4 regions of the Proteus faecis genome follow, and region 1 is predicted to be linked to each of the others. Evidence: predicted binding sites of a transcription regulator. Region 1 holds the regulator's gene; each other region holds the start of a gene.
What was found. The regulator CRP, encoded in region 1, controls carbon source genes, mostly activating them, when cyclic AMP is high. The targets are predictions, from matches to a motif close to ATGTGANNNNNNTCACAT.
Positions count from the first base shown of each region.

Region 1 (2,211 bases):
GAGGCTTAACCGATATTGATTTTCCCTATTTACTTGCAATGCTACATGGCTCATTTATGTCGACAATAAACACGATTGTTGTACCAGGAGGGAAATTAGGATTAGCGATGGAATTAATTATGGCGCCATTAGTCAAAAAATTATTAAATGGCGAAAAGATAAGTTAACCAAAATAAAAATTATCTCTATAAAAATAATATCCCATTAATTAAGGGATATTATTTTTCAAATTAAACTTTATTTTAAAATATCAAAATTAGTCAGCATTTTTTATTTCAAATGAATGCGTAATATTGGCTGCTTTTCCTAGCATTAAAGAAACAGAACAATATTTTTCTGCCGATAATTGAACCGCTCGTTCTACAATTTTATCCGTTAACTCTTTACCTGAAACAATAAAATGTAAATTGATATCAGTAAATAAACGAGGAGCTTCTTCACGTCGTTCTGATGTTAATTTTACTTCACAATCAGTCACTTGGTGACGACCTTTTCGTAAAATGCTTACAACATCAATAGCGCTACACCCACCCGCAGCAATTAAAACCATTTCCATTGGGCTTGGGGCTTTATCTCCTGAATTCCCATCCATCATAATTTGATGGCCAGATGAAGATTCACCGACAAAAGATAAATCTTCAACCCACTTAACTCTCGCTTCCATTTATTTTCCCCTAAAGATGACAGAAACTAAAAGAGTACATTCTCATAATTCAACTAGCAATTAGCAAATAGGTTTATTATGCTGACTGCGTAAAACGAGACTTAATGCACTAATTGTGTTAAAAACAATATCTGCTTGATGATAGTGGTTAAGATCAATGCATTATTTTCTCATTTATTATAATCTATTCCATATTAACTTACCGTGTTCTCAGGAAGTTAATAGGTAAAGATAGGATTTTTAAGCACGCTGTCTCAAAAGGGAACCTATCCGTTTTGAAAGGCTGCATTTAACGTACAGAGGATAACGCGAATGGTTCTCGGCAAGCCGCAAACAGACCCGACTCTTGAATGGTTTTTGTCACACTGCCATATTCACAAATATCCATCCAAGAGCACGCTGATCCACCAAGGTGAGAAAGCGGAAACACTTTATTATATTGTTAAAGGTTCCGTGGCTGTTCTTATTAAAGATGAAGAAGGAAAAGAGATGATCCTCTCCTACCTAAATCAGGGGGATTTCATCGGTGAACTTGGATTATTTGAAGAAGATCAAGAACGTAGTGCATGGGTTAGAGCAAAAACAGCCTGTGAAGTAGCAGAAATTTCCTATAAAAAATTCCGCCAATTAATTCAGGTTAACCCTGATATTCTGATGCGCCTTTCTGCTCAAATGGCGAACAGATTACAAACGACATCAGAAAAAGTAGGTAATCTTGCTTTCCTTGATGTAACAGGTCGTATTGCACAAACCTTATTAAACTTAGCAAAACAACCCGATGCAATGACGCATCCTGATGGCATGCAAATTAAAATTACACGTCAGGAAATTGGTCAAATCGTTGGTTGTTCACGCGAAACTGTAGGCCGTATTCTGAAAATGTTGGAAGATCAAAACTTGATCTCCGCACACGGTAAAACTATCGTTGTTTACGGGACTCGCTAAGTTTCCCTCTCGAACAAACAATAGCCCATAAAAGGGCTATTGATATACTTTTGTATAAGCCCCATCTTCGTTGATGGGGTTTTTCGTTGATACTACCCTTTTACAAATTCTGCAATAGCCGCTTTTAATGCCACCATTCCTTCTTGTAGCTCTTCTTGAGTAATAATTAACGATGGTGTAAAACGCATCACATCGGCTCCTGCGTTTAACATCATTAAACCATGTTTGGCTGCAAGACCGAGTAACTCTTTGGCTTTACCTTCATATTGCGGTGCCAATTGTGCACCAATCAATAAACCTTGTCCTCGAATTTGCGAAAAGACATTATACGTTTGATTGATTGCCACCAGTTCATCCACAATCCATTGATAACGCTTTTCTACACCTTCAAGTACTTCAGATGTATTAATTAAATCAAATGCAACATTACCCACTGCACAAGCTAATGGATTACCACCATAAGTTGTACCATGAGTCCCTACGCCCATGACAGAAGCTATCTCATCTGTTGTTAACATCGCACTGAGTGGAAAACCACTCCCTAGCGCTTTTGCAGTTGTAATAATATCGGGTGTCACATCATAGTTCATATAGGCGAAAAG
Region 1 covers NZ_JASVWV010000006.1:205,903-208,113, reverse strand. Annotated here, with positions in the region: gene QSH13_RS10380 (phosphoribulokinase) at 1-167, shown strand, start outside; gene QSH13_RS10375 (OsmC family protein) at 257-664, opposite strand; gene crp (cAMP-activated global transcriptional regulator CRP) at 977-1,609, shown strand; gene argD (bifunctional acetylornithine/succinyldiaminopimelate transaminase) at 1,702-2,211, opposite strand, start outside.

Region 2 (2,211 bases), on a different contig from region 1:
GTGGTCTTTTTTTAGCCATCACGGTATTCTCAATCTTCCTTTTATCATAATTCAGATCAATTTTTATAAAAAACGCCAATAGATTAAAAAAAGGTATTTTCACTCCGACTTAAAAAAATGTTCGTAAAGAGAATAATTGAAAAGAATAATTAATCATTTAATGGTTAAAAACCAACCTTCTTATTTTTATGAATATTGCTTCTCTTAACCCTCTTTTATTCTTTTTTTATTTCTTTCTATCTCTTGATACACAAAGCACTTTCACTAAAACCAAATTAAAGTTGCATTTAAAATATACCTATTTAATACCCTATTTTATTTATAAAAAGAACATTGGTTTTTAATAAATAAAAATACACTTTTTTATCTTATTAAGAAGGTAAAAACAAAAGATGCGTATTAAATGCATCTTAATTATTATCTTAATATTAAATGTTATATTTAAAATATATCTTTTCTATTTATCTCTATTTTCAATTACTCATAAATGATGTATTTAACAATAAAATAGAAACTTTATATAATCTAAAAAAGAAAGGTTCTGTGCAAATTTAAAAGATAAAAAAAGCGAAGATAAACCTCGCTTTTTCATTATGAGATATTCTTTTAAAGAAAGAAGAATTAGAAACGGTAGCCCACACCAAACATAAATACAAATGGGTCTAAACGTGTTTTAACGTCAAAGTCTTTATCAGCAACACTACTATTAAATCTTGCTTTTGTTTCGATATTCATCCACCAAACAGAAGCATTCAACATCCAGTTTTTATCCAGGTTATAATCTAAACCTGCTTGTGCTGCAAAACCCCATGAATCCTTAAGATCAAGCCCATTTAAGCCTAAACCACCCGCTCCAGTGCCTACTGCAGGGTTGTTATTAAATTTCTCATCAAAGAAAGTGGTAAAGTTCAAACCAGCACCTAAATAAGGACGCAGTTTATCTTCACTATTACCAAAGTAATACTGTGCCATTAATGTTGGTGGTAAATGTTTAACTTTTGCAATTTCACCAACACCAGTTAATGATACTTTATGTTCAAAAGGAGTCGCTGCTAATAACTCAACACCAATATTATCAGTAATCATATACCCAAAGGTTAAACCTAATTGAGTATTATTATTTACTTCAAAATGGTCGCCACCTAATATTGCATCAGAACCCGCATTAGGACGAACTGTTGCTGTACCTGCACGGAATAAGAAATCACCTGCTTGGTGAGCAAAAGAAATAGAAGGCGCAAGAGTTGCAGCCGCTAAAATAAGCGCAGAAAGTTTTTTCATTATTTAACCCATTCCTGTAATAAGTAAAATCTCCGCTAAAAATATAACCATTTATTGATAATTATGATCTAATACCGATCACAACTTTGGAATTATTTTTGCAGAAAGTGTTATTTCTCTTATTATTATTTATCAATGCGATTATTTATAATTGATCTGCATCAAATTACAGATTAATACAATTTTTTCTTATAATTAAATTTATTTTTATTAATAATTTTTGAATAAAAAATACCCTAAAAAATGTATTTAAAAATAAGGTTGCCTTTATGTTAAAAGAATGTTTTATTTATTTTAAATAATAAGTATATTCTAATTATTGATAGTAAGAAAAAAACCAAATAAGAGAAGTAAGAGAAAATATCCCATTTTGTTGTTGTAGAAGGTACAATAGCGCGCATTGACACAGTCTATTTTTATAGGAGCAGTTTCATGCCTACCACGGCACGCACAATCTACCGAGACAGTCTGAATTTTTATAAGAATGAACGACGTAGCATTGTTACCCTTTCCGCTATCCTTGCTGCTATTTTAGCGATAGTTCATGTCTTAATTGGCCCCAATCCTCAAGAATACCAATTGATGATTGAATTTGTGGCTAATTTTAAAAATACGCAACTTTCCTCTGCTTCTCCTGCTGAGTTAGAAGCAATGTCAAACAGTGTCGTGGGTATTGCCAAAAAAGTATTATCACTGTATGCATTTGAAACATTACAACAAAGCATTTTGGTTCTCACCTTATTGATGTTCGCTATGGCAATCTCTGCTGGTCACAATGTGACTCTAGGACAAACATTTAACGCATGCTTATCTCGCTTGCCAAAAATGTTTTTATTGATTGTACTGTGCTCTATTTTAATTAGCGCAGGTTTTATGGTGATGATTATTCCCGGTATTATTTTGCTCATTGGTTTTGCATTAGCACCGGTT
Region 2 covers NZ_JASVWV010000001.1:152,119-154,329, forward strand. Annotated here, with positions in the region: gene ompW (outer membrane protein OmpW) at 622-1,281, opposite strand; gene QSH13_RS00680 (YciC family protein) at 1,714-2,211, shown strand, end outside.
Region 2: a site for CRP is predicted at 1,431-1,448, ahead of ompW (outer membrane protein OmpW). Genes of this name have one in related genera too.

Region 3 (2,211 bases), on a different contig from region 1:
ACCTTCTAAATAAGAAAGCAAGTGGAATACAAAGATGTGATAGTGTAGAAGGTGACTATTTCTTTTGTGCTAAAAACAGCCCAAACTCTTCAATGCTTGGGTAAGAAGATTGCGTACCTTTTCCGGCAACACTTAAGCCTGAAAACATCACTGCTTTATTTAATGCTTCGTCAATATTATTAGTGTGAACATAATAATGGGAAAAACAACCAATAAAGGCATCCCCTGCTCCACTGGTATCTATTGCATCAACTTTAATGGCAGGAATGTGCTTTTCAATTTCGCCGTTCATCCATAATGCACCTTTTTCACCTAACGTAACGATGACATTCTTAAATCCTTTTTGTAGTAAAGAATAAGCGGCTTTGCGAATTTCATCCATTGTAGTGATTGGCATACCGGTCAATATTTCAAGTTCGGTTTCATTCGGAACAAAAAAATCACAACGAGCAGCAATACCAAGATCTAATGCTTTTGAAGCTGGTGCTGGGTTAAATAACACAGGAATATGGTGTTTATTGCCAAACTCAATAGCGTGATAGACCGTTTCAAGCGGGATTTCTAATTGCAATACGATTATTTTGCATTTTTTCAGACTATCTGCCGCTCTATCAATATCTTCTGGCGACAAATGTTGATTAGCACCTTTAACAATTAAAATGCTATTTGATGATTGAGATGTCACAAAAATAGGAGCAACACCACTTGTTGTGCCGGGTACTTTTTCAACATAGCGTGTATTAATGCCATAAGATCCTAAATTCATGATGGTATTATCCGCGAAAATATCATCACCGACCTTTGTTAACATCATCACTTTTGAATTTAATTTAGCAGCCGCAACCGCTTGATTTGCTCCTTTACCACCACAACCCATCTTAAATGCCGGCGCCTCAAGGGTTTCCCCCTCTTTTGGCATCCTATCTATATAGGTGATTAAATCCACCATATTTGAACCAATCACTGCAATATCCATAGCGCCTCTTACTCTTATATGAAATTTTCAAATGTGAAAATAGTGACATTTTGTTAGATGTATAACAGTATAATGTTATTTAGATATCATCTGTGATTGTTATCTCATTAAAACGGCTCTAATATGTTACCAAACTAACATGAGTGAAAAATAACAATCTCTTTACTAAGGAATAGACTATGCGTCCATTAGCTAATTATATCGATCATACTCTTCTTGCTGCAGATACAACTGAATCACAAATCAAGAAATTGTGTGCTGAAGCAATTGAACACGGTTTCTTCTCTGTGTGTATTAACACTTCTTACATCCCTTTAGCAAGAACTTGCCTTGAAGGCAGTGATGTAAAAGTATGTTGTGTTATCGACTTCCCATTTGGGGCTGGTTTAACAGCAACAAAAGCATTTGAAGCAGCTGAAGCTATTCGTCAAGGTGCACAAGAAGTCGATATGGTTATCAATATCGGTATGTTAAAAAGCGGTCGTTTAGACTTCGTAAAACAAGATATTGAAGCAGTAAAAGCAGCTTGTGGTAATACAACTCTGAAAGTGATTTTAGAAACTTGCTTATTAACTGACGACGAAGTACGTTTAGTCTGTGAAATGTGCCGTGAGATCCGCGTTGATTTTGTGAAAACATCGACAGGATACAGTACAATGGGCGCAACAGAACATCATGTTGCTTTGATGCGTAAAACCGTTGGTGATGAAGTTGGCGTGAAAGCTTCTGGTGGTGTTCGCGATCGCCAAACAGCATTAAACATGATCAAAGCAGGAGCAACACGTATCGGAGCTAGCGCAAGTGTCGCTATCGCAACAGATTCAGATGCACCTGAATCAACTTACTAATTATTTAGCGTATCTTTTTTTGGAGTGCGCTATTCGATAATACAAGGATCCTTCGGTGATAGAGACCAAACAGCACGAACGTTTGCGCCGCCTCAGTGAATGTATAAAACGCTCAGGTCGCATACATCTTAAAGACGCCGCAAGGATCCTTGAAGTTTCTGAGATGACGATTAGACGAGATCTTAGCTCTGATGCTGAAAACCCGTTCCCAATGTCATTATTAGGTGGCTATATTGTTGCATTAGCCCAACCTCATGCAGGATCGCTATCAACATCCTCCAATATTATTACGCCGGATCAAACAGAAGAACTTCATATTCCTAATCTTGCTGCTGGCATGGTGTCTGAAGGCGATGTTCTTTTTTTCGATAACGGACAATTTATTCC
Region 3 covers NZ_JASVWV010000005.1:45,541-47,751, forward strand. Annotated here, with positions in the region: gene rbsK (ribokinase) at 56-976, opposite strand; gene deoC (deoxyribose-phosphate aldolase) at 1,156-1,824, shown strand; gene QSH13_RS08575 (DeoR family transcriptional regulator) at 1,880-2,211, shown strand, end outside.
Region 3: a site for CRP is predicted at 1,008-1,025, ahead of deoC (deoxyribose-phosphate aldolase). Genes of this name have one in related genera too.

Region 4 (2,211 bases), on a different contig from region 1:
GAGACACTTAAATTTATCCAATCTCCACCAGAAGATAGTGTTGTTGTTGAAATATATCCACCAACTACATTGCAATCAAGTGCATTAGGAAGTCGTTTAAGTGCATTAAATCATGATTATCATGTGGGGAGACGTTGTGGGCGCTATTTTCTGGCGACAATTGGTCAACACTTTTCTAAGAAAAAATTCAAACAGCACGATAAAAAAGTCTTTAGTTTGTTTGAAACAGAAGCGAAGGCTGATAAAGCAGAGAATGCTTCTATTATTCAACAAGGAACGCGAAGTATACACCCTGACGTGAGACAAATTCAGAATGAATAAATTTATTGATACTCACTGCCATTTTGATTTTCCCGTTTTTTATGATGATATTGCCAATAGCTTGTCACAAGCGCATCAAGGTCATGTTGAAAAAATAATTATTCCTGCTGTTGCACGTTGGAATTTTGATGTTGTTGCAGAGTTAGCTAATCATTACCATCAATTATATTGTGCATTGGGGTTACACCCTTTATATATTGAAGAGCACACTGAACAGCATCTATTGGAATTAGAACAAAAATTAAAAACAACTTCTCGTTGTGTTGCCATCGGAGAGATAGGGCTTGATGGCTATATGAATAATCCCCAGGCAGAAAAGCAAGAGGCGTTTTTAATCGCACAGCTTAAACTAGCAATTGAATTTGATTTGCCAGTGATCCTGCATTCTCGTAAAACCCACGATAAGTTAAGTGCACTTTTACGCCGTTATGATGTGCCTCGAAAAGGGGTGATCCATGGTTTTTCAGGAAGTTTGCAACAAGCTGAAAAGTTTATTCAGCAAGGCTATTTTATTGGCGTTGGTGGAACCATTACTTATGAGCGAGCACAAAAAACTCGTCGCGCAATTGCCTCGTTACCACTAGAATACCTATTATTAGAGACAGATGCTCCTGATATGCCAGTGAGTGGTTTTCAAGGTGAACCCAATCGCCCAGAACGAATTCAATATATTTTTTCTCAACTCTGTGAGCTACGTCAAGGATCACCTGAGATAATCGCTCAGCAACTCTATTTTAATAGCCTACAATTATTTCGGTTAAAAGATAATATCTAGCTCTTGAATTGAATTTAACTTTACTGGTTAAAATTGAATACATGGTTTGTTAATCGGATGATGTTTTCTCTCTATTCAACCTATTCAATAATGCGGTTTTCCCCTCTTTTTGTGTGATCTACTTCTCATTTGTGACTTTTGTGTTACTTTTTTCAGACCCTATTTGTGATGGATGTTGAGGGTTCTTTTCTTAGACTAGGTATAATTATCTGGCAAAAAGAGTCAATAAGCTCTGGTAAGGGTATTATTGATAATCCATTAAATTTTTATGTGAACAGGGACCCTTCAATGCAACTCATTATGAGCTTGGTCGGAATGGCAACATTAATATTGATAGCCATTCTGTTTTCCAGCAATCGACGTGCAATTAGACTACGTACAGTTGGTGGCGCATTCCTTATTCAGATTGGCTTAGGTGCATTTGTTCTTTATTCTGACGGTGGCCGCGAAGTGCTTATTGCGGTTTCTGAGAGTGTTAAGAATGTTATTGATTACGGCAATAATGGGATGAGTTTCCTCTTTGCGGGCTTAGTATCAGATAAAATGTTCGAATTGTTTGGTGGTGGCGGTTTCGTATTCGCCCTACGCGTACTGCCTGTTATCGTGTTTTTCTCTTCACTAATTGCCGTGTTGTATTACCTTGGCATTATGCAAATCGTCATCAAAATTCTTGGTGGTGGTTTACAAAAAGTACTGGGTACATCACGAACAGAATCTATGTCTGCAACTGCAAATATTTTTGTTGGACAAACAGAAGCACCGCTTGTTGTTCGTCCTTATATTGCAAGAATGACAACCTCAGAACTCTTTGCTGTTATGTGTGGTGGTTTAGCCTCTGTTGCGGGTTCAGTACTTGCTGGATACGCTAGCATGGGCGTACCGTTGGAGTATCTGATTACAGCTTCCTTTATGGCGGCTCCTGGTGGTTTACTCTTTGCTAAATTATTGATCCCTGAAACAGAAACACCAGATGATCAAAAAGATGCACTTGATAAAATGGCAGATGAAGAAAAACCAGCCAATATTATCGATGCGGCAGCAGCGGGGGCCTCTTCAGGTTTACAACTCGCCCTTAACGTCGGTGCTATGTTACTTGCTTTCGTTGCCTTGATTGC
Region 4 covers NZ_JASVWV010000029.1:968-3,178, forward strand. Annotated here, with positions in the region: gene QSH13_RS17910 (patatin-like phospholipase family protein) at 1-321, shown strand, start outside; gene QSH13_RS17915 (TatD family hydrolase) at 314-1,096, shown strand; gene QSH13_RS17920 (NupC/NupG family nucleoside CNT transporter) at 1,385-2,211, shown strand, end outside.
Region 4: a site for CRP is predicted at 1,208-1,225, ahead of QSH13_RS17920 (NupC/NupG family nucleoside CNT transporter). Genes of this name have one in related genera too.